Regions from separate parts of the Brevibacillus borstelensis genome, predicted to be linked through region 3. Evidence: riboswitches for the same ligand, from Rfam matches in the RefSeq annotation. Region 3 holds a riboswitch; each other region holds the start of a gene.
The links. A riboswitch is a leader RNA that binds a small molecule or an ion and turns the genes downstream of it on or off. The one in region 3 is predicted to bind S-adenosylmethionine.
Positions count from the first base shown of each region.

Region 1 (7,375 bases), 2.1 Mb from region 3:
GGTCAGCCTGACCATTCCCATCCTGTACAAAGACTTCATGCTGTACTGGCGGGATGTGGCCCAAGCCCGGACATTGGGTATGCCGCTGGATATGAGTGCCGCTGCGAATGCGGCAGCCGGCTGCGCTCTCATGGAGGATGACCTGATCTTCAACGGCTCCCCGGGTCTGGACCTGCCGGGCTTGATGAATGTGAAGGAGCGTCTCACCCACTTGAAGAGCGACTGGATGGAGTCGGGCAATGCCTTTGCCGACATCGTGGAAGCGCGCAACAAGCTGTTGAAGATGGGACACAGCGGTCCATACGCATTGGTCGTCTCCCCTGAGCTGTACTCGCTTCTGCACCGCGTACACAAGGGAACGAATGTACTGGAAATCGAGCACGTCCGCAATCTGGTCACCGACGGCGTCTTCCAATCCCCGACCATCAAGGGCCGATCCGGCGTCCTGGTCGCAACCGGCCGTCACAACCTTGACCTGGCTATTGCGGAAGACTTCGATACGTCCTTCCTCGGAGACGAGCAAATGAACAGCCTGTTCCGCGTCTATGAGTGTGTCGTGCTCCGCATCAAGCGGCCGAGTGCGATCTGCACGTTGGAGGAAACAGAAGAATAATAACCGAGGCTGCAAAAAACAGGGTGCCCCCGTCGTCAAAGACTTCGGGACACCCTGTTTTATTCGATCCACGTATTCATTTATCGCTAGTGAGCGACTAGCTGGCTGTACTCCGCAAACGCTTTGCCCAAGCGGTTGATCGCCAGTTCGGTATGTTCCCGATCCAGCAGCGTATAGTTGAGGCGCATCGTATTCGTTTGAGGCTGGTCCGCGTAGAACGGGATACCGGGAACAAACGCGACGCCTTCCTTGACAGCCTGCGCCAGCAGCTTCTCGGAGTGTACATGCTCCGGCAGCTCTACCCAGAGGAACATTCCGCCTCTCGGTTTATTCCACTTCATGCCGCTGGTTTGACGACAGAGCAGCTCGTGCATCCACTCCATCCGCTCTTTGTACGAGTCGCGGATTTTTTGAATATGGCTTTCCAAATCAAACCGGGACAGCAGCTCATACAGAGCAAATTGGTCGATTGTGCTGGACTGCAAGTCGATTGCCTGCTTGGCTTTTACCATCATCTGAATCACCTGGCTGTCTCCAATCGCCCACCCCGTTCGAAGACCCGGAGCGACGATTTTGGAGAAGGTGCTGGTGTAGACGACAGCCGATCCGTCCGGATGCTCATCGAGAGAAAAAATGCTGCGATAAGGCGCCGCGCCGTCGAACTGGATTTCCCCGTACGGATCGTCTTCCAGAATCAAAATGTTGTTTTCCCGGCATTGTTTCAGCAGTCCCAAGCGTTTTTCCAGACTCCAAACCTTTCCTGTCGGGTTTGCAAACGTCGGAATGACATAGGCCATCTTCGGGCGATATTGTGCGATTTTTCTGGCAAGGTCCTCCATATCCATGCCTTCCGCATCTCCATCCACCGGAATAGCTCGAATGCCGCGAAATTGGAACAGTTGCACGGCCGCGAGATACGTTGGATTTTCTACCAGCACGACGTCGCCTTCGTCCAGATAGACACGGCAGAGCAAGTCGACGGCCTGCTGGGAGCCGGTAGTGATCAGCATGTTTTCTACGCCAACATTCATATGCTTTTGTTTCATGCGGGACGAAACCCATTCCCGAAGCGGAATGTACCCGTCAGTCAAGCCGTATTGCAGCGATTTTGCTCCGTGATCCAGAGCGCGATTGAAGGCTTCTCTCATTTCTTCGATTGGAAAAGAATCCTCTGCCGGCAGGCCGCCTGCCAAAGACAATACTTGATTGCCCTGTGTCAGCTTCAGGATTTCGCGCACGGCCGAGGAGCTGAGTGCGCTGGTTGCTTTGGAAAATGAATATTCCATGTTCGGTTCCCCCTAGATTTCGCTTATACCTGTTTTATCACTGCGGCCGTCATAAGTCCAATCTCACAAATCTATCGGCGGAATAGGTTTTAGCTATGTCGAGCGATGGCTCGGTCGAAATCGTCGGATTATACTCGCGACTACTTTGGTTGGGGGTATCGATGCTTGTGCAGATGTTTCCTGCTTTTCTTTTGGTGGTAAACCGGGCTGTAGAGGTAAGAAACAGGAGAAAAAGCAAAAGTACGGTGGGACGGGTTTTTGTAGGCAAATTCGAGCCCGTCTGGATAATCGAGTTGAAGGGCTTGGGAAAACTGGAGAGCTTCCCTTACTGGAATCTGTATGACGAAAACGGCAAGCGTTTCGACGTTCGGACCGATTTTGCCAAGACGTATATGGAGAATTCAGACAAGGGAGTCGTATTGGTCCAAACCCTGATTGTCAAAGGAATGGAGCAGCCTCCGCAAAAGCTGAAGCTCGCTTTGCAAACCATCGAAACACGGTACATAGACTTGAACTGGCAACCGCCGATCCCGCCCAGTCCATAAAGCTGGCCTGGGGTATCACCTGATTCCATCAAGCCATCATAAAGGCCCTGAGCGATCATAGCTCCGGGCCTTTTGCTTGGGAAGCCATGCTTTATGTTGCAAGTATGGCTTCCGCTATACACGAAAAATAAGGCTGTCTTTCTTGAAAAGATTGCCGTCATTATGTTTTGGCATCCGTGAGTATCATTTCGAATCAAGCCTGCTTTATCCGTGAGTATCCTGCTTGATTCAGCCTGTTGTGCCACCCCGAATCGCAGGAGAAGCCTGTTTCCAGGCTTCTCCCCACCGCGGCCCCTGGACAAGGAGCAAGATAACCCGAAGCCCGCCAACAAGCTTACCGAGCAAACAGCCCCAGCTTCTCAATCCTTCGCACTGCCTCCGCCAGCCTTTCTTCGCTGGAAAGAAGCGCCGCGCGCACATACCCCTCGCCCGTCGGTCCAAAACCGACGCCAGGCGCAACCACCACATGAGCCTTTTCCAGCAGCAAATCGGAAAACTCGACCGATGTAAACCCTTCGGGAACAGGCAGCCAGCTGAAAAACGAGCCCTCTGAAGGCTTGGCCTGCCAACCGATCCGGTGGAGCTCGGCGAACAGCACATCCCGCCTGCTTTGGTAGACGGAGACGAGATCATGTACGCATTGCTGCGAGCCGGTCATCGCTTTTGCCGCCGCCATCTGCACAGCGCCGAAGAGACTGACAAAGTAATGGTCCTCAATCAAATTGACCAGCCGTACGAGCTCCTTGTTTCCGACCATAGCCCCGACGCGCCAGCCGGCCATGTTGTACGTTTTCGACAGGGTGTAAAACTCCACTCCTACTTCTTTTGCCCCCGGCACCTGCATGAAGCTGACCGGCTTTTTGCCGTCAAAGCTGATCGCACCATAGGCGAAATCATGGCAGACGACGATCTCGTGCTTGCGGGCAAAGCGGATGGTCTCTTCAAAAAATTCCACCGGAGCGTTGACCGCCGTCGGATTGTTCGGGTAATTGAGGAACATCAGCTTGGCTTTTTCCAAATCTTCCGGCTTCAACTGGCCGTAATCCGGAAGAAACGCGTTTTCAGCCTTGAGCGGCATCATGACCATGCGGCCGTCAGCTACAGCCACGCCGGACCAGTAATCCGGATAACCTGGATCGGGCACCAAAGCGACGTCCCCGGGGTTCAGCAGCACCTGACAAATCTCAACCAGACCTGTCTTGCTGCCAAACAGGATGGCTACCTCTTCCTCCGCGTCCAGCTCCACGCCGAACTCTTCCTTGTACCAGTGGGCGACGGCCTGCTTCAGCTCCAGCCTGCCGCTGAACGGCGGGTATTTGTGGTGGACAGGGCGCTTGGCCTGCTCGCTCAGCTCTTCCACGATATGCTGCGGTGTCGGGAGATCGGGATTGCCCTGTCCAAGATTGATAATGTCATGTCCGGCCGCGATGGCCTTGTTTGTTTTCGCTACCAGCGTGGCAAAAAACTGCGTCGGCAGTCGGTCCACCATGGCAGATGGTTGGATGCGCATTGGCTTTCTATCCTTTCTTTCGCAAAAATAATCCAGACATCGAAGCAGGCATGCAAAAAGCCCCTTTTCCTGAACAGAAAAAGGGGCGGATCGTGCGTCTCCACGTTCTTATCTGTCAGGATCGCTCCTGCTGGAATTGGCACAGCATCTGCAGAATATCCTGCAAGATCCGCTGCCGGGCTTCATCGGGCCAGTCCCTCCACCTCTCTGGATAAGTTAACAGCAACCTATTTACTTTGAATGTCTACTATACTACTTGAGCAGGTTGGGAGTGTCAATACAATATCCCGAACCATGGCCCGGGCTGCTTTGCTGTTGCTGGCCCGGCAGCCTGCAGGGCCTCGTTAGACAGCCTGGCAGTCCTCAACTGTCAGCCTGGCGGTCCTCAACTGACAAACTGAGGAGCCTCACTGACAGGCTGAGGGGCCTCGACTGACAGCCTGAGCGGCCTCGGCTGAAAGCCTGCTGGTCTTCGCCTGACAGCTACGAGTATCCGTCCAAGCATTGCTTGTCATGACCCGAGCTTCTCCGGAGCAGGCAGAGCTGCCTTCATCTCAGGACGCTTTACAAAGGACGTGTACACGGTAAAGCAAGCGACAGCGACCAAAGCCAAAGCAGCCATGAAGTAGACCATCCCATTTGCTCCGAGCGCTTCAAAGATCACGGCGCCCATCAGCGGGCCGACCATGCGTCCTCCTGAGCCTACGCCCCCGATGAGGCCTTGAATGAACCCTTCACGTCCCGGTGGAGACAACTCGGCAGCGATGGTCGGGACGGCAGGCCACACCAGCATTTCACCCAGTGTAATGACAAACATGGCCACGAAAAAACCGGCGTACACCGTCGTCTGGGACAAGATCAGCATGGAGAGCGAAAAGACGTAGGCGCCTAACAGCAACTGCGCTTTCAGCGTACGGGCGAAGTGCCTGATCACCCAGGAGATAAACGGCTGCCCGAACAGGATCAAAGCACCATTCAGCGTCCACAGCAGGCTGTACTCCCTGAGCGTGATGCCCAGCGACTGCATATACGCCGACAGCACAGTCGTCCACTGCGAGTAAATAATCCAGCAGACCAACAACCCTGCCGACAACAGACCGAGCGCTAGCCATGCCATCGGGCGACCGGCAGCTTGAGCGGCATCCGTCGCCATTGCCGCCGCGGCCCCTTTTGATCCGCCGGCCTTCTCCGCCAATCCCGCGGCAGGCAGCTGTGCCCCCTCACCTTCCTCTGTGTGCTTCGCCGACGCTGCCACGAGCCGGCCTTCTTTTTCCTGACCGCGCTCAAGATCGACCGTGCGGCTCAAAAAGATAAAGAGAAACAGAACTGCCAGCTGCAGCGCCGCATTTCCAAAGAAAGTCCAGGCAAAGGAAATGCTCGCCAGCATTCCCGCCGAGGCGGAACCGATCGCTACCCCGATATTGAGTGCCACATAAACCGTATTCAAGCCCTTGCGGCCGCCGTCAGGCCACAAGAGGCCGATCAGGGCATTGAGCACAGGAAACATGATGCCGGAGAAAAATCCGTTCAAAAGCAGCAAGACCGTATACGTATGAAAGCTGGTTGTGAAGCCCAGTGCCACAGCTACGGCTACCGCTCCCGCTGTCGCGGCGTATACTGTGCGCATTTTCCCCCAGCGGTCAAAGAGAACCCCGCCTGTCAGACTGCCGATCAGGTACGCTCCCTGATTCAGCATCAAAAGAACACCCGCTACGGTGAGCGGCTTCCCGAGAAAATCGTGGATGTAGATCGTCACCAGCGGCCAGATACAGGCCATGCCCGTAGAATGAATAACGGCAGCAACGGCCAGAAGCCGGATGCTGCGCGGATAGGAATTCCATAGTCGACTCATCTGATGTTTACGCCTCGCTCCGATAAAAATCTCCGCTTTTCCCGCCGGTTTTGCTCTGGAGATACGTCGGCCCGATTACCATTTCCTTGTCCATGGCCTTGCACATGTCATAAACGGTGAGCGCGGCTGCGCTTGCGGCTGTCAGTGCCTCCATCTCCACGCCGGTCTTGCCGGTCGTTTTGACGGTTGCCTCGATATCCAATGTCGCTTTGTCCGCATACGAAAAGCGGATGTCAATGCCCGTCAGCGGCAGCGGATGACACATCGGGATGATCTCCCACGTCTTTTTCGCAGCCATTACTCCGGCTACCTGTGCGACAGCCAATACATCCCCCTTGGCAATCTGCCCCTCGCGAATGCGCAGCAGCGTTTCCGGCTTCATCGTGATTTTGCTGACAGCCACCGCTACCCGCTTGGTTACCTCTTTTTCGGAGACGTCCACCATTTTGGCCCGTTGTTGATCGTTAAAATGCGTTAATTCGTCGTTCATTTCTTCCTCCCATTTGCTTTCCGCCTGGGAATGCCCTTCTTTTTCGATAATCTAACCTTACATTCAGCACTGTAGAAAATCAATCGGGAATCTGCAAGAAGTCGCTCTCTGATTTGGCAGTTAGGCGCAATTATGTTATCGTCACAAGTAGAGAGAAGCTTTTCCTTCCTATAAATAACCCTTGGGAAACGAGGAGTGCTACATGCAAATATCTGTCCTTTTATTTGCCGGTTTGGCCGAGCTGGCCGGCGAGCGAACGATACAACTGACACTGCCGGAGGGAGCAACCGTACAGGACCTGCTGCAAGCCGCATCCAGCCAATACCCTGCGCTGTCCTCCCTGCTCGGCAGCTGCTTTATCTCCGTCAATCAAGAGTATGCCAAGCCGGATACGGCCATCCGGGCCGGAGACGAAATCGCCATATTGCCACCTGTGAGCGGCGGTCAGGACCCTCGTTTTGCCATCACGACCGAACCGCTGAGCGCTGACAAACTGGTCAAGCTCGTGTCCAATCCGCATGCCGGCGCTGTCCTCGCTTTTGTCGGAACCGTCCGGGAGTTCACGCACGGCCAGCGTACCGTATTGCTTGCCTATGAAGCCTACGAGCCAATGGCAGTGGAAAAAATGAAGCAGATCGCGTCCGAGGTTGAAGAGCGGTGGCCGGGTACGAAGCTGGCGATGCATCACCGGATCGGCGAGCTTGCCATCGAGGAGATCGCGGTGGTCGCTGCCGTAGCGACGCCGCATCGAAAAGCGGCTTTCGAGGCTGGCGAATACGCGATCGAGCGGTTGAAGCAGATCGTACCGATCTGGAAGAAGGAAATCTGGGAGGACGGCAGCGAGTGGAAGGGCCATCAGCAAGGACCTTGGAACCCGACAGCGCTTCCGGATGACGTGGAAAGGAGCTAACCTACCGTGAATACGCGTTATTCCCGTCAAATCCTGTTTCCTCCTATCGGCCGCGCGGGACAAGAGCGGCTGTCGCAAAGCCGTGTAGCGATTGTCGGCATGGGAGCGCTGGGTACGGTGTCCGCCAATCACATGGTTCGCGCAGGCGTCGGTTTTGTCCGGCTCATCG
Region 1 covers NZ_CP144922.1:1,902,653-1,910,027, reverse strand. Annotated here, with positions in the region: gene V5G20_RS08675 (family 1 encapsulin nanocompartment shell protein) at 1-613, shown strand, start outside; gene V5G20_RS08670 (PLP-dependent aminotransferase family protein) at 700-1,899, opposite strand; gene V5G20_RS08665 (hypothetical protein) at 2,061-2,444, shown strand; gene V5G20_RS08660 (pyridoxal phosphate-dependent aminotransferase) at 2,779-3,954, opposite strand; SAM riboswitch class I at 4,060-4,172, opposite strand; gene V5G20_RS08655 (MFS transporter) at 4,466-5,806, opposite strand; gene moaC (cyclic pyranopterin monophosphate synthase MoaC) at 5,814-6,296, opposite strand; gene moaD (molybdopterin converting factor subunit 1) at 6,499-7,206, shown strand; gene V5G20_RS08640 (ThiF family adenylyltransferase) at 7,213-7,375, shown strand, end outside.
Region 1: another riboswitch for S-adenosylmethionine. It lies ahead of V5G20_RS08660 (pyridoxal phosphate-dependent aminotransferase); the one in region 3 lies ahead of V5G20_RS25825 (sugar ABC transporter substrate-binding protein).

Region 2 (7,375 bases), 960 kb from region 3:
CGTCCTTGATACGGGAGTAGACCATAACCATCCCGATTTGAAAGGAAACATCCTTCCGGGAATCAACCTGGTTGAGCCGGGGAAATCTGCCCAGGATGACAGCCAAAACGGACATGGTACCGCTGTTACTGGCATATTGGCGGCCAGAGGGAATAACGGCATCGGAGTCTCGGGGGTTTTAAGGCATGCAAGGGTTTTGCCTATCAAGGTCTTGAACAAGTACGGCGAGACAGATGTAGAGCTGCTTGCAAAAGGAATTAACGTCGCGATTGATCGAGGAGCCAAAATCATTCTGATGTCCGTGAGTAGTCTCTCCTATTCAAAGTCGTTGACGGCCGCCATCCAGCGAGCAGAAGCTAGTGGAGTAGTTGTAGTGGCCGCCAGCGGAAACGAAGCGAACCGGGTTGCCTATCCGGCTGCTTATCCAACCGTAATTGCAGTTGGAGCTGTAAAAGGAAACCTGAAGCCGCTCTATGATTCAAACACAGGGCCGGAGTTGAATCTCGTCGCTCCGGGTTTTAATATCTACACGACCAAGCCCAAGGGGAAATACGGAGCATTTAGCGGCACGTCAGCCGCAGCTCCTCAGGTAGCGGGCGCTGCGGCATTGGTGCTGGAGCGCAATCCGAATATGACGCCGCTGGATGTACGCCAGCTCTTGTACCAGACGGCTGAGGATCTCGGTGAGAAAGGGTGGGACCGGCAAACAGGATATGGACTGGTCGATGTCAATCGAGCCATTACCGAAAAGCTGTCTATGGATTTTCATGAACCAAATAATACTCGGAGTCAGGCCAAGGCTTTTCCGATTGAATCACAGCTGAGGGCGAGTTTGTCCGAGTCCGACAAAATGGACTGGTATTTCATGGATATTCCCTATGACGGAAAAGTGACACTGGTCGCAACTGTCACTTCAACGAATACAACCGCGCTGGCTGCTACTTTCTTCCCTGAAAATCGCGAAGCTTCTACCTATTACATAGGGAACGGAGACACGCTGACTGTACCGGTGAAAGCTGGTAGAATGTACATCAGGATGGAGCGAAGCTTCGGTGTGAAGGGCTTTACCTATCTGTTGACCAGCCGGTTTACGATCAATCCGGACAAGTATGAGCGCAACAATACAATGGATACGGCCCGCCCGCTGGTAGGCAACCAAATTTCCGTAATCGGGAACTTCCATGAAGAGGGCGACGAGGACTGGTTTTCTTACTATGTCCGCGAATACGGCCGGCTAAACGTAACAGTCACTGCCGATACCAAGCGGATCGATCTGAACATGAAGATCGGCAAAGAGGGACAAGCCTTTGAAGAATTTGACAAAGGCGACCGGAATGACCCGACCGAGCGCGCCCAAAAGGAAGTATCGCCGGGCAAATACTACATCAGGCTGACCGAGTACTGGCGAAATCAGGTGAACGGCGAGTACAAGCTGGACGTGTCCTATACGCCGATTCGGAAGGATACCAATGAGCCCAACGATACATATCGCCAGGCGTCACCTTTGGCCAACGGAACGCTGATGACAGGAACCTTGCCTACTCATACCGATCAGGACTGGTTCCAATTTACGGTCGATTCCGAATCCTACGTCAGCATACGCGCTCCGTTCGTTCCCGTATCGACAGGGATGCGGCTGGAGCTGTACGGTTCGGATACATTGAACTACTCGCTCTTTGCCACAAACGACGTAGCGCAGCTGTCCGATCTGGGCAAAGAGGTGCTTGGCATGAAGCTGAAGCCGGGCAAGTATTATATCCGTCTGACAACCACATTGCCGTTTAAATACGATTCGTACCGGCTGACTTTGACCAAGCAGCCTTTGATCGCGGGTTATCGTGATATTTCCACGCACTGGGCCCGCAACGAGATCGCCAGACTCAGCACGAAGGGAGTCGTCAAAGGCTTTGATGATTCGACCTTCAAGCCTGACCAGTCGGTGACTCGAGGCCAGTTTGCGACGATGCTGATCCAGTCCATGCGGGCCAAAGGGATGAATATCGTTACGTATACAGGCAGAAATCCGTTCAAGGATCTTTCTAAAAATCACTGGGCCTATGGCAATCTGCTGACTGCCCACCAGCTCGGCATCATCAGCGGCTATCCAAACAGCACCATGCTGCCGGATCAATCGATCACACGGGCAGAAATGGCACTGATGGTAGCCAGAGCAAATAATCTCGTGCTCTATAATCGCAGCAGGTCATCGTTTACCGACGTGCCGACAAGTCACTGGGCGTCTCCCGCCATTGAGGCGCTGACGGCGAAAAAGTGGATAAGCGGTTACGGACGGACGTTCAAGCCGCAGGGAAGAGCTACACGTGCAGAGGTGGTCGTCCTGCTGGCGAAGGCTTACAGTTTGTAACTCTATGGAAAAGGAGAGAACATAAATGAAAAAAGCAACCAAGGGAATCCTCGCCATAGCAATTGTCGGGATGGGGGTCTTTGCTTCGCAGGCGATGGCAGACGGCGTTTCCGGTGTCCCGGGCTCAGCGGATGATCCGGTCGTCACCAAAAGCTATGTGGATCAGCAAATTCAAAAAGCTCTTGGCGGAGGCGCAGGCACAGGCGGTGCATCCGTCTCGACGGGGTTGACAGTGGTTGAGCTGCACCCGGGGCAGACGCTGTACGGTTTTGAGGGTACGGAATTTATCGTCCGTACGGGAAAAGTACAAGCAGTAGCCGGCGATAAAGGCGATGGCTTGACAGATATTACCGAGGGCAAGGACCTCCGAGCGGGAGCTCAGGTCGCTGCCAATCATCTGCTCTTGATCGCCCGTTCGGACAATCGCGGATTGCGCTTGAATGCAAACTACAATGGTGTCGCGCACATTATGGTTCGCGGTAAATACGAATTGCGCTAAGCGCTTATTGACACCGGCTATAAAAACGATTATTCTATTATCCGTAATGGATACTCTTATCCAGAGCAGGCGGAGGGACTGGCCCCATGAAGCCCGGCAACCGACTCGAGCGGTGCTAACCAGCAGAACGGATACCTGTTCTGGCCGATAAGAGGGTAGGGAACGCAAACACCAAGCACCTTTTCCTCTAAAACAGGAAAAGGTTTTTTTTTGCTTGTGCCTTCGTCTAATAAGAACCTGTTTCGGCTACCACACTATTTGTATGAGGTCAAAGGAGGTAGTACACATGTCTTTGCAAAAAGGTCGTCGTCTGTTTACTTCTGAATCCGTCACCGAAGGTCATCCGGATAAGATTTGTGACCAAATTTCCGACTCTATCCTGGACGCCATTTTGTCCAAGGATCCAAATGCTCGCGTAGCATGCGAAACTTCCGTTACCACTGGTCTGGTACTCGTGGCAGGGGAAATCACCACGAACACGTACGTGGATATTCAAAAGCTCGTCCGTGACACCATCCGTGAAATCGGATATGATCGCGCTAAGTTTGGTTTCGATGCCGACACTTGCGGCGTTCTGACCGCTATCGGCGAGCAGTCTGCCGATATCGCCCTCGGTGTAGACCAGGCGCTGGAAGCCCGCGAAGGGAAAATGACTGATGCTGAGATTGAAGCGATTGGTGCCGGCGACCAAGGTCTGATGTTTGGTTTCGCCTGCAACGAGACTCCTGAACTGATGCCTTTGCCGATCAGCATGGCTCACCAGCTGGCTCGCCGTCTGACCGAAGTGCGTAAAAACGGCACTTTGAGCTACCTGCGCCCAGACGGTAAAACACAGGTGACTGTAGAATACGACGGCGATAAGCCGGTTCGTATTGATACGATTGTTATTTCTACCCAGCACGCTCCGGAAACCACTCTGGAACAAATCAAGAACGACCTGATGGAGCACGTGATCAAGCCTGTCGTGCCAACAGAGCTTCTGGATGCCGAGACCAAATACTTCATCAACCCGACTGGCCGTTTTGTTATTGGCGGACCACAAGGGGATGCCGGTTTGACAGGCCGCAAAATTATCGTCGACACCTATGGCGGATACGCTCGTCACGGCGGTGGTGCTTTCTCCGGAAAAGACCCGACAAAAGTGGACCGCTCCGGCGCATATGCAGCCCGCTATGTAGCGAAGAACATCGTCGCTGCCGGCTTGGCTGAAAAATGCGAAGTACAAGTGGCCTATGCAATTGGTGTCGCACAGCCAGTGTCCATCAGCGTAGATACATTTGGGACCGGCAAGATTGCCGAGGACCAATTGGTAACACTAATCCGCAAGCATTTTGATCTTCGTCCTGCAGGTATCATCAAGCAGCTTGACCTGCGTCGTCCTATCTACAAGCAGACAGCGGCATACGGCCATTTTGGCCGCAACGATCTGAATGTGCCGTGGGAGCGCACAGATAAGGCAGAAGCGCTCAAGCAGGATGCAGCAGGGCTGTCCAAGTAAAGACCAAGCGCGAGAGCCTAGTGATACACACTAGGCTCTTTTTCTGTCATTGAAAACGGATTTCCTCTATATTTTTAAGAAGACTAGGCCTTAAGACTTGCGGCAAACTGCTGGAATTCAGTTCATAAAGGAATCCGTTCGTATATGTCGAAATTCCTATATAGGCATAAAGGAGGGAGTTTTTTGTGCCGAAGAGGTGGCCCTTCTTTCTCGTATTTTTCATTGCGCTAGGGCTCGTTGTGACTGCCGGACTGCCCGATACTGCCTCTTTTTTTAAAGAGGAGGCTCCAAAAGTGCAACCTTTCCCCCATGTCACTACGTCTATAAGCACAAGCGAGGAGCAATCGGCTGCACCACAGACAGAAAAAAAACGGGAAGAAGCAGCGTCCTCCAAGCTCTGGTATAGAGATCGGGTAGTCGTATTGACGTACCATCATGTGACCGACGATTCTGACCAGCGCTATGTTATTGGGGCGGAGCAGTTTAGAGAGCATATGACGTTTTTATTCGAGAACAATTTTCATCCGATATCACTGGCGGAATTTGTGCGTTTTGTCGAGACAGGAGTTTTGCCCACTGAGAATGCAGTCTTGCTTACATTTGATGATGGGTATGAAAGTTATTACACACATGCTTTTCCCGTAATGCAGCAGTATCGGTTCCCATCGGTCAACTTTGCCATACTTGGACGATTGCGGGATACCGAGGAGCGAAAGAGAGAAAAAATGACCACGCCGCTATCCCGTCCGCAAGTGAAGGAAATGCTGCAGACCGGGTTGGTGGAGATCGCTTCTCATACATACAGTCTTCACGACGAGAGGGCCCGCAACGAATGGGGAGATCTGGGACCGGAGACAGCACCTGTGTACATGGAGGAGCTCAAACGGCTCGAAGACGAACAAGAATACCGCAATCGCCTTTACGTAGATTTTACGATGTCGCGGGTCGGCTTGAGCGATCTGGTGGGCAAGCAGGTGCAAGCTATTTCCTTGCCGTTTGGATACAGCAATGACATCGTACTGGACATAGCCAAGCAAGCGGGCTACCGATTTGTCTTCAATTCAAATCGAGGTGTGGTAACGGCCCAGGTGAATCCGCTTTCCATCCCCAGATACGATGTCGGGATCAGGGAAATGGATGTGCCCAAGCTGCAGGCGCTGTTCCAGACGGTCAAAAACGAGGTAGAAGGAGATCAATAATGAATCAGGCGATCAGTATTACCATGTTGGATGGTGTGATCAATCGCACGATCGAGACGGTAGAGACGAGCAAATCGCAAATATTCGAGATCGCCGAAAATGCCAGGCAAGAAGGAAATTCCTTAAAACATGATTTGCATGAATTGCGGCAGGAAATAGCGAAAGTGATAAGCAAGGTAGATGAACTGGAGCTCTCCTACCGAAGGGCGCGAGCGCGCCTGGTGTTGGTTAGCCGTAATTTTCAGACATACACAGAGGAAGACATCCGCATCGCTTATGAAGAAGCCAACCGTATTCAGGTAGAATTGTCCATTTACCGGGAACGGGAAGACAATTTGAAAAAGCGGAGAAACGATCTGGAGAGGCAGCTTCGCACGCTGGAGGAAACAATCGAGCGAGCAGAAAAGCTGGTTACGCAGATGGGGGTTGTGCTGGGGTACTTGACCGGCGACCTGAGCAAGGTAGGGGAAGCTCTGGAGGAGGCCAAACAGCATCAGCTGATGGGTCTGAAAGTAATCCAGGCGCAGGAAGAAGAGCGGAAGCGGGTAGCGCGTGAAATCCATGACGGGCCCGCTCAATCCATGGCAAACGTCGTGCTGCGGTCTGAAATTGTCGAAAAGATGCTGAAAAATGAACGCATTCTGGAAGCGCAGATGGAGCTGCACGAATTGAAGGAAATGGTCCGCCTCAGTCTGGCTGACGTCAGACGGATTATCTTTGACCTTCGGCCCATGGCATTGGATGATCTGGGGCTGGTCCCGACGCTGCAGAAGTACATTCAGACGTATGAGGACCGCACGAAAATCTCCGTTGATCTGGTTGTCTTTGGCGTAGAGCAGCCGCTGAAAAGCTCTGTAAAGGCTGCGATGTTTCGACTGGTGCAGGAGTGCTTGAACAATGTTGAAAAGCATTCCGGGGCCAGTATGGTTCAGGTAAAAATTGAATTTCAGGAAAATACGTTGCGCCTAGTGGTCAAGGATGACGGAATCGGCTTTGATCAGGCAGCACAAAAGGCCAAGGGAGGCTCCTACGGGCTGCTCGGCATGAGAGAACGTGCCCAGCTGCTTGAGGGAACGATGGAATTGCAGTCTTCCCCTGGAGAGGGAACAAAGGTCATGTTTCAAATACCAGTCAAATTCTGAAGCAAGAGTGTACAGGGAGGATGAAATATGGAGAAGGTACAGCAAGAAATTCGCATCGTTATTGTGGATGATCACCAACTGTTCCGTGAGGGTGTCAAGCGTATTTTGGAAATGGAAAAGGACTTTCAAGTCGTGGGAGAGGGCGCTGACGGAGAAGAAGCTTTCCGTCTGGCCGAGGACCACAAGCCCGACGTAGTCCTGATGGACATCAACATGCCAAATGTGAGCGGTGTTTCCGCTGCGGAACAAGTTATTTCCGTAAGTCCCGGCACTCGCGTCATCATGCTGTCGATCCACGACGATGAAGGATACGTATATCGTACGCTTCGCTCGGGGGCGTCAGGCTACTTGCTGAAAGAAATGGGCACGAACGATCTCGTCGAAGCGGTGCGTGTCGTCGCTTCGGGTGGAGCATACATACATCCAAAGGTAACCGGCAAGCTGATCGAGGAATTCCGCCGGTTGAGCGAGCAGGAAGGAACGAATGATCGCGGTATAGCCGTGGATGATGCGGAACCAATCGATCCGAAGGTAATTGAGTCGCTCACCCGCCGTGAACGCGAGGTTCTCCAGCTGATGGCGGAAGGGAAGAGCAACCGTGCGATCGGGGAGTTCCTGTTTATTAGTGAAAAGACGGTGAAAAACCACGTCAGCAGCATTTTGCAAAAGCTG
Region 2 covers NZ_CP144922.1:770,476-777,850, forward strand. Annotated here, with positions in the region: gene V5G20_RS03560 (S8 family peptidase) at 1-2,365, shown strand, start outside; gene V5G20_RS03565 (hypothetical protein) at 2,391-2,864, shown strand; SAM riboswitch class I at 2,918-3,018, shown strand; gene metK (methionine adenosyltransferase) at 3,157-4,362, shown strand; gene V5G20_RS03575 (polysaccharide deacetylase family protein) at 4,548-5,561, shown strand; gene V5G20_RS03580 (sensor histidine kinase) at 5,561-6,703, shown strand; gene V5G20_RS03585 (response regulator) at 6,731-7,375, shown strand, end outside.
Region 2: another riboswitch for S-adenosylmethionine. It lies ahead of metK (methionine adenosyltransferase); the one in region 3 lies ahead of V5G20_RS25825 (sugar ABC transporter substrate-binding protein).

Region 3 (7,375 bases):
GGCCTCTTCTGCCCACCGTCCTCATGTTCTGATTGTCCGTAATGGGGTGTCCTTGCCGGTTGGTGAGAGAATCTTCGCCCTCCCCCGCAGTCATTCTTTTGTCGTATACGCCGCCGGCACCCATTACCGAGGTCCCGTTCTCTCCTTCCGCTGACGCTCCTCGTTCCTGATGAACATCACTCATTGCATTCCCCCGCTTTCAGTCAAATAGCTTGCTTGCACGTTTTTTGGTTGCACATATGTAATATCTTCCTGCGGGGGTAGCTTTATGCAAAAATTGCCTGCGAAACCATTAGAGAGGGAATTTCATGCCACATACGAATGTGTAACACTCTGGAGATGTTGGTCGGCAAAACCGCTACAGGGCACAGCCTAAAGTGAGCCTGAAAACTGGCTTCTTCTGCTGCGCCCTGTATGTAGCGACTTTCATTTGGCTTCCAAGTCAGCAAAGGATTGACTCCAATCCTTCCTACGCCCGCTTTCTGCGCAATTGATAGTACGTGACTGCCAATGCCAGCGCCAGGACAATTCCTTTAATGATGTCATACGCATAATAAGGAAGATTCAGCATCGTCATGCCGTTCAGCAGGACACCGATCAGGATGGCCCCGACGAAGGTGCCGAATACATTGGGCTTGCCTGCGCCAAATACAGAGAAACCGACAAACGCCGCGGCCACCGCATCCATCAGCATGGAGCCTCCGCTGCTCACCTGACCGGTTCCGATTCGCGCAGCCAAGAGCATCCCTCCGAGTCCGGCAAACAGGGCAGAGAGCACGTAAGCAAGCGTCCGGTACCGGTTCACGGGTATTCCGGAGAGCCGTGCCGCTTCCACATTCCCTCCGGTCATATAAAGCATGCGCCCTTGTCTCGTATAGGTCAAATAAATATGCGTGACCGCCACCAGCAAAAAGGTAAGCAGCACAGGCACCGGTACGGAGAGAATCTCGCCTTGCCCCAGCCAGAGAAACCATTCCTGAAATTTGCCCGGAGCAGTCGTCCCGTCCTCCATCGGCATATTGGCGTAGATCGAGTAGCCCTTTGAATAGGTCATATGGACGCCGTTTACGATGTACAGCATCGCCAAGGTCGCCAACAGGTCGGGAATCCGAATCTTCACGACCAACAGCGCGTTGATCAAGCCCACCAGAACGGCCAGAACGATCGGAACCGTCAATGTCGCGACCGCTCCTTGTTCGTACCAGACCATCATCGATGCGGAGACAACGGTAGTCAAGGAGACGGTCGAACCGACAGACAGGTCGAATCCGCCGACAATCAAGGAAAACGTAACACCGACGGCCACAAATGTGACGATGGAGATGGAGCGCAAAATATCCGTGATGTTGGCATAGGTAAAGAAATAAGGATTGGTCAGGCTAAAAAGCAGGATGACGATGGCGATCACGGCAACTGTTCCGTATTTATAAACAAAATCAAACAAGCTGTATTTTTTTGCTTCCATCTTATTCACCCCCGCTTGCGTAATACATGATTGACTCCTGGGTCGCTTCTTCCCGGCTCAGCTCTTTTACGATTTGTCCCTCGAACATGACGAGGATCCGGTCCGCAATCCCCAGCACCTCGGGAAACTCGCAGGAAAAATACAGGATGCCTTTTTTCTCCGCGGCGAGCGAGCCGATCAGGCGGTAAATGTCGCTTTTCGCCCCGATGTCCACACCCTTCGTCGGCTCGTCGAACATAAAGATGCGCGCATCCGTATCCAGCCATTTTCCGATAGCGACCTTCTGCTGGTTTCCCCCGCTCAAGTGGCCGACAGGCTGACGAATGCCCGCTGTCTTTACCCCCAGTTTTCGGACGATCTTCTCGGCTTGCTCCGACTCCAGTCTTTGCTTCACAAAGCCCCTTGGCGACCATTTGGCCAGGGTAGCCACCGACAGATTGCGGGCGACCGACTCCTCTACGAATATCCCTTCCTTGCGGCGCTCCTCCGGCACGAGGACGATCCCCGCCTGGACTGCCTCTTTCGGCGTGCGAAGCCGCAAAGCCCTGCCGTTTACAATCAGCTTGCCATCCTCCCACTCATCCGCGCCGAACAGCAGACGTGCCAGCTCCGTCTTCCCTGCTCCAACCAGGCCGACGACACCGACGATTTCTCCCTCGCGCACATGCAGGTCCGCTCGGCGAACCTTGCCTCCTCTGGCGTTTTTCACTTCCAGGATGGTCTCGCCGATCGGCACCTGGGTCTTCGGGAACTCCTCGGAGAATGTCTTGCCCAGCATCGCGGCGATGACCTCGTCCATCGTTGTGTCCGCCGTCTCTTTGGTAGAGATCCGTTGTCCATCGCGCATGACGGTGATCCGGTCGCAGATTTGAAAAATTTCCGGCAGCCGGTGGGAGATGTAGATAATGCCCAACCCCGCTTGCTTGCACTGCTCGATGATCTGAAACAGCCGCTCTGTTTCCGTGTTGCTGAGCGGAGCTGTCGGTTCGTCAAAAATAATGAATCGGGCCTGCTGTACCGTCGCCCGGGCGATCAGGATCAGCTGCTTTTCGGACAGCGTACAGGCTTCCACCTGCTTTTTCACAGGAATGGAAAAGCCAAACCTTGCGAGAATCGCTTCCGCCTCTTCATACAAGCGGCGCCAGCTGATCAAGCCCTTTGCTTGGATTTGGCGATCGAGCAATATGTTTTCCGCTACACTGAGGTACGGGATCAGCGCCGTATCCACTTCCTGATAGACGCATTGAATCCCGAGCGCTTTGGCATCCTGCGGCGACTGGATCGCGGCCTCCCTGCCATCAATCACAATGGAGCCTCCGTCCGCCACATAGGCTCCCGTCAAAATCTTCATCAGCGTGCTCTTCCCCGCTCCGTTGGCTCCGAGCAGAGCGTGAACTTCTCCCGCTTTCACTTCGAAATCGACGGAACGGAGCGCGGGTACGCCAGAGAACTGCTTCATGATGCCGTTCATCTGCAAAGTCGTCATTTTCTGTCCCCCCTTATTAAGGAAGAATCCCGTTGATGGATGATCAACGGGATTACGCTACACCATCTATGCAGGATTACTTGCCCCATTCTTTCACGTACTGGGAGAGATCTCCCATCGTGATTTTCTTGTCCGTCGGCAAATCGTCTCGCTTGACCAGCACAGGATTCAGTTTGACGCTGTCCGGCACCTGCTCGCCGTTGATTTTTTTGAAGACGGTTTGGGCTTGAATCCGTCCGATGTTGCCCGGGTCTACCGCTGCAGTCGCTACCCACGAGGTAGAGGGATCCTGCATGAGCTGCAGGTCTTCGTCGCTCAAATCGATCGAGTATACTTTGATCTCGGTACGGCCGGCTTGCTGAATGGCGCGGGTCGCTCCTTTGGCGAACTCATCCCAGGAAGCCCAGACCGCTGTAATATCTCCTTTGTTTGGATACTTCTTCAGAATGGCTTCCATCTGCGATTGCGTATCCAGCGCGGTGTTGTTGGTGGCGCTGCCGAAAGCGGCAACCTCCTTGATATCCGGATATTTCTTCAAAAAGGCTTCGTACGTGATCTGGCGTTTTTCCATCGGTGCAAAGCCAGCCACCCAAATTTTCACGATGTTTCCTTTGCCGCCGGTATCTTCAGCCAGCTTCTCCAGGCTAAGCTCAGCCAGCTTCTGGTCATCCTGCTCTACTACCGGAACCCCGGGAAGCTTGATGTCTGTATCAAACAGCACGAGCGGGATGTTTTGCTTCACAGCCTTTTCTGCTCCTTGCTGCAGTGCTTCTGCAGTGCCGTGGTCAATCAGAATGCCGTCGAAACGCTGGTTGACCGCCGCATCCAGGTTGGAAGCCATTTTGGACAGATCGGTATCTGCGTTGAAAACAGTCAGCTCTCCGCCGTTCTTTTCTACTTCGGCTTTGACGCCGGCAATGTACTGAGCCGAGAATGTGCCTACGTTTTGCCGCATCACGAGCGCGATCCGTTTTGCTTTCTCGCCGGAGCCGCCACCCGCTCCGCCGTTTCCGGAAGACGCGCTGTTGCCCCCGCCGCAAGCTGTCAGCAAAAGAGACGCAGAAAGGATAAGCGATCCAATCAAACTAAACTTCTTTTTCATATCGGAAAACCCCCTTTTTAAAGTAACACGGTACGCTGTTCTGCGGTTTTGAACCGGAATCGACATCCATTTGCTCCATCAAAAAAGCCTCTTTCCAGATGAAAGAGGCTTAAATCAGCGGATTTTCGCCTCTCATCTGTCAGGTATCGCTACCTGTAGGAGTTAGCACCTTGGCTCAAAAGAAACGTGTTCCTTTGCGCTAGGTTGCCGGGCTTCATTGGGCCAGTCCCTCAGCCTTCTCTGGATAAGAGTTCATATTCTCATATCAAAACCTTTTGTATATACAGAATATAATGGCTGCTTTCAAACCTGTCAACTAGGATTTTTTCCCCTTCCCTGTCCCTATCTTTTCAAATGCCTGGGCGACAAACCAACTGTGCTCCTCCCGCATCTTTTGTTCCGTAGACGCATCGAGTCCCCAGTCGGATATTTTGGAAGCCGGGCGCAAAGCTGCGAACAGATCCCAGTAAGACAGGTCTGTAAAATCGAACTTCGTCAAGGATTGATAGCGACCGGTAAAACGAAGCATCGCCTCGATGCCGAATGCCCACAGAATCTCCAGTCTGGCGTTGGCAACATCCGCGAGCGGATCTCCGAGCTGCGCGTCCTCCCAGTCGATCACTGCAGCAAGCTGTCCGTCCCTCCACATTACATTTCCTGGCCAAAAATCTCCATGCAGCAGTACGGATGGATTCCGCGAAGGCAATGGCCAGACTGCCTCCAGCACATCCCGAATGCGTCCCTCACCCAGCGATTCATCTGTGATTGCCGGCCGTTTTTCGATTTTCTCGGTACATGCCTTCTCCAGTTTGGGCAAAAAGGACAAATCCAGCTTCGAGACGTCCACACTGTGAATCCTGGAAAGCTGCGCAGCTAGCTGGAAAACGTGGTCGGTCACATCGGCAGGAGTGAACTCAGTCTTTCCCTCGATGTATTCAATCACGACGTACGGCGTGGAAAAAATCTCGCCTGATTGATCCAGGAAAAATGGCACTGGCGCGGCCACCCCCACAGACTTCAGGAGTTCCATCAGCTTGAATTCATCTGCCGCCACATGGGGATTCTGTGCAATGTCTGCCGCACCGTGCCGGCGCACAACCACTTTTCTCCTTTTGCCGTCAAGCTGCTCGATTTCAAGCGCCGTCACCTGCGCTGAGACACCGCCTTTCAACTCCCAGGAGCGAACCAGCTTGCTTTGGGGTTCAAGCCTTTGAACCAATCTTTGAAAGCAGTCCCTTTCCGTTGATTCTGTCATTTGCACCTCTCCTTTGCCTTTTCCGGAATATTCGCTATCCCCGTGATCAAATCATCCCGGTTTCCCGCAGAAGATGAAAAATGAAAAGCGGACAGCTCTCGAATGGGCCGTCCGCTTCTTTTGCTCGCTTTACGGGTCAATCGCTGTTTATCGCTTTAGTTGGATGTGCAGCCATTGCATTTTTCACCTGGACTGCAACTGCTAAAGCCAGCGCCTGACCCAATCCCCCCCACAAATTCCCAACTACTTCTGCTGGTAATTTACTCTTACGATCTTCCAGCCATACGGGCTTGATTCTTCCTGTTCCAAAGAGTATTCCACCTGATAATTTCCTGTCAGCGTATGCTGATAGCTTCCTGTCACCCACAATCGCTTCGGATTGCTGTCATCTTTCCTGACCACCAGGCTGCCGCTGTAATCATGCAGAGGGAGCGGAGCGATCTCTTCCAGTGACTCTTGGGCGTCCTTGCTGAAAAACTGCCCGATCCGCGACGGGTCCTTCTGGACATACGCCTGATTGGCGGCGGTGAGGAAGAGGTTGACGATGTTTTTCTGGCGAAGCTGCGTTTCCTTGAACTGCTGAGGCGTATCGCGTTTCCAAAGATCATGCAAGCGTTTCAGGACGATGGCAAACTGCGCTCGTGTCATTTGTTTTTTCGGGTCAAAATTTTTGTCTGCGTTAAAGAGATAGAATTCGGAAATCGCTGCCGCATAGGGCGATGCCGTATCCTCGTATTTGGGATCGTGCTTCCACAGATAGTAGCCCGTATAGTAAGGCTTCACTTCATCCAGCTTGAGGGTTGTCGCCCGCATTTTGTAAGGAGCCAGGACATGGAACAGGATCATGCTCGCTTCTTCTCTGGTCAACGGCTTTTGCAAATAATCGGAGGACAGCCACCAGTCGATGTTGTTCTTCTGTGGCTGCTTCATACCTCCACGTTCGGATAAGTGCAGGTAGTACAGCATGCTTTCTCCCGGATCGAAGGAATTGACAAATCCGGTTTGTATGTCTAGCATGGCGCGCATATTGGCAAGGAGTTGTTCCGTTTCCTGTTTATAAGAGAACCGTTGATCCACATGCGTATTTGGCTTGGCTGTTTCCAAGGGACCATAGATGCCTTCCAGCACCCGGTTCAGCAAAGCCAGCGCTTCGCCCCTGGTAACCGGATTGTCCGGATGAAAATACCCGTACTTGAGGCGGTAAACATTCAGTGCGCTCAGTTCCTCGATTTCCTTTTGGGCCCAATGCCCCTGAATATCCTCATAGTATGCGGGAGCCGCAGAAGCGCCGGGGACAAAAAAGCTTTGGACGAACAGACCGAACATAACGATCCAGGCAAGATAACGTTTGTACATTTCTCAGTACTCCTTTCCAAATAATGCTTCGGGCAACATTTTCCCTAGGTAAGTGATCGTGCTGATGCTGACGGACGGGAATACCATGCGATTATCGGATTTCCGTTTACTTGTGGACTGCTCCTGTTTTATCGATCTGGATCAGCTTCCCGTTCTGTTTGACTGTGGCGACGCCATTTTTAAAAGGCGTGGCGTACTCGTACTGGCAATCGATGACGAGGCTTCCCTCGGCGTTGATGTACCCGAACTTCCCTCCCTTTTTCACGACAGCGAGCCCTTCGGAAAAGCTTGTCGCATGGTCGAATTGATACGCAATCGCCAGCTCCTTGTCAAACGGATTGATCTGTTTGACATAGCCCCATTTCCCGTTCTGCTGGACCGGCACAAGCACAGGGGCTGGTGCGGCTTTTGGCTGCGGCTTTGGCTGGGCGGGCTTTGCTGCAACCTGACTGGGCTTTGCTGGTTGTGGTTGCGGCTGTACGCTAGGAGTCGGCTTGCTTTGCTTTTTTGGGCTTTCTTTCTTCGGTCTGGGGGCGGCTTCTTTTTTTGCGACTGTCGGAGGAGCGGCTTTTGCGGCAGTCTCCGCTGTCGCCGCCGGGCTGGGCGTCGCTGCCGCTTCTGCTGGCGGTTGTACCGCCTGTTCCGCTGGCAGCTCTGGCTGCGGCATTGGGGGAACAGATGGAACCAGCTCTTTCCCCTGCCCGCTGAGAC
Region 3 covers NZ_CP144922.1:5,380,781-5,388,155, forward strand. Annotated here, with positions in the region: gene V5G20_RS25810 (catalase) at 1-184, opposite strand, end outside; gene V5G20_RS25815 (ABC transporter permease) at 470-1,465, opposite strand; gene V5G20_RS25820 (sugar ABC transporter ATP-binding protein) at 1,467-2,951, opposite strand; gene V5G20_RS25825 (sugar ABC transporter substrate-binding protein) at 3,028-4,053, opposite strand; SAM riboswitch class I at 4,183-4,304, opposite strand; gene V5G20_RS25830 (phosphotransferase family protein) at 4,370-5,308, opposite strand; gene V5G20_RS25835 (S-layer homology domain-containing protein) at 5,552-6,664, opposite strand; gene V5G20_RS25840 (WG repeat-containing protein) at 6,771-7,375, opposite strand, start outside.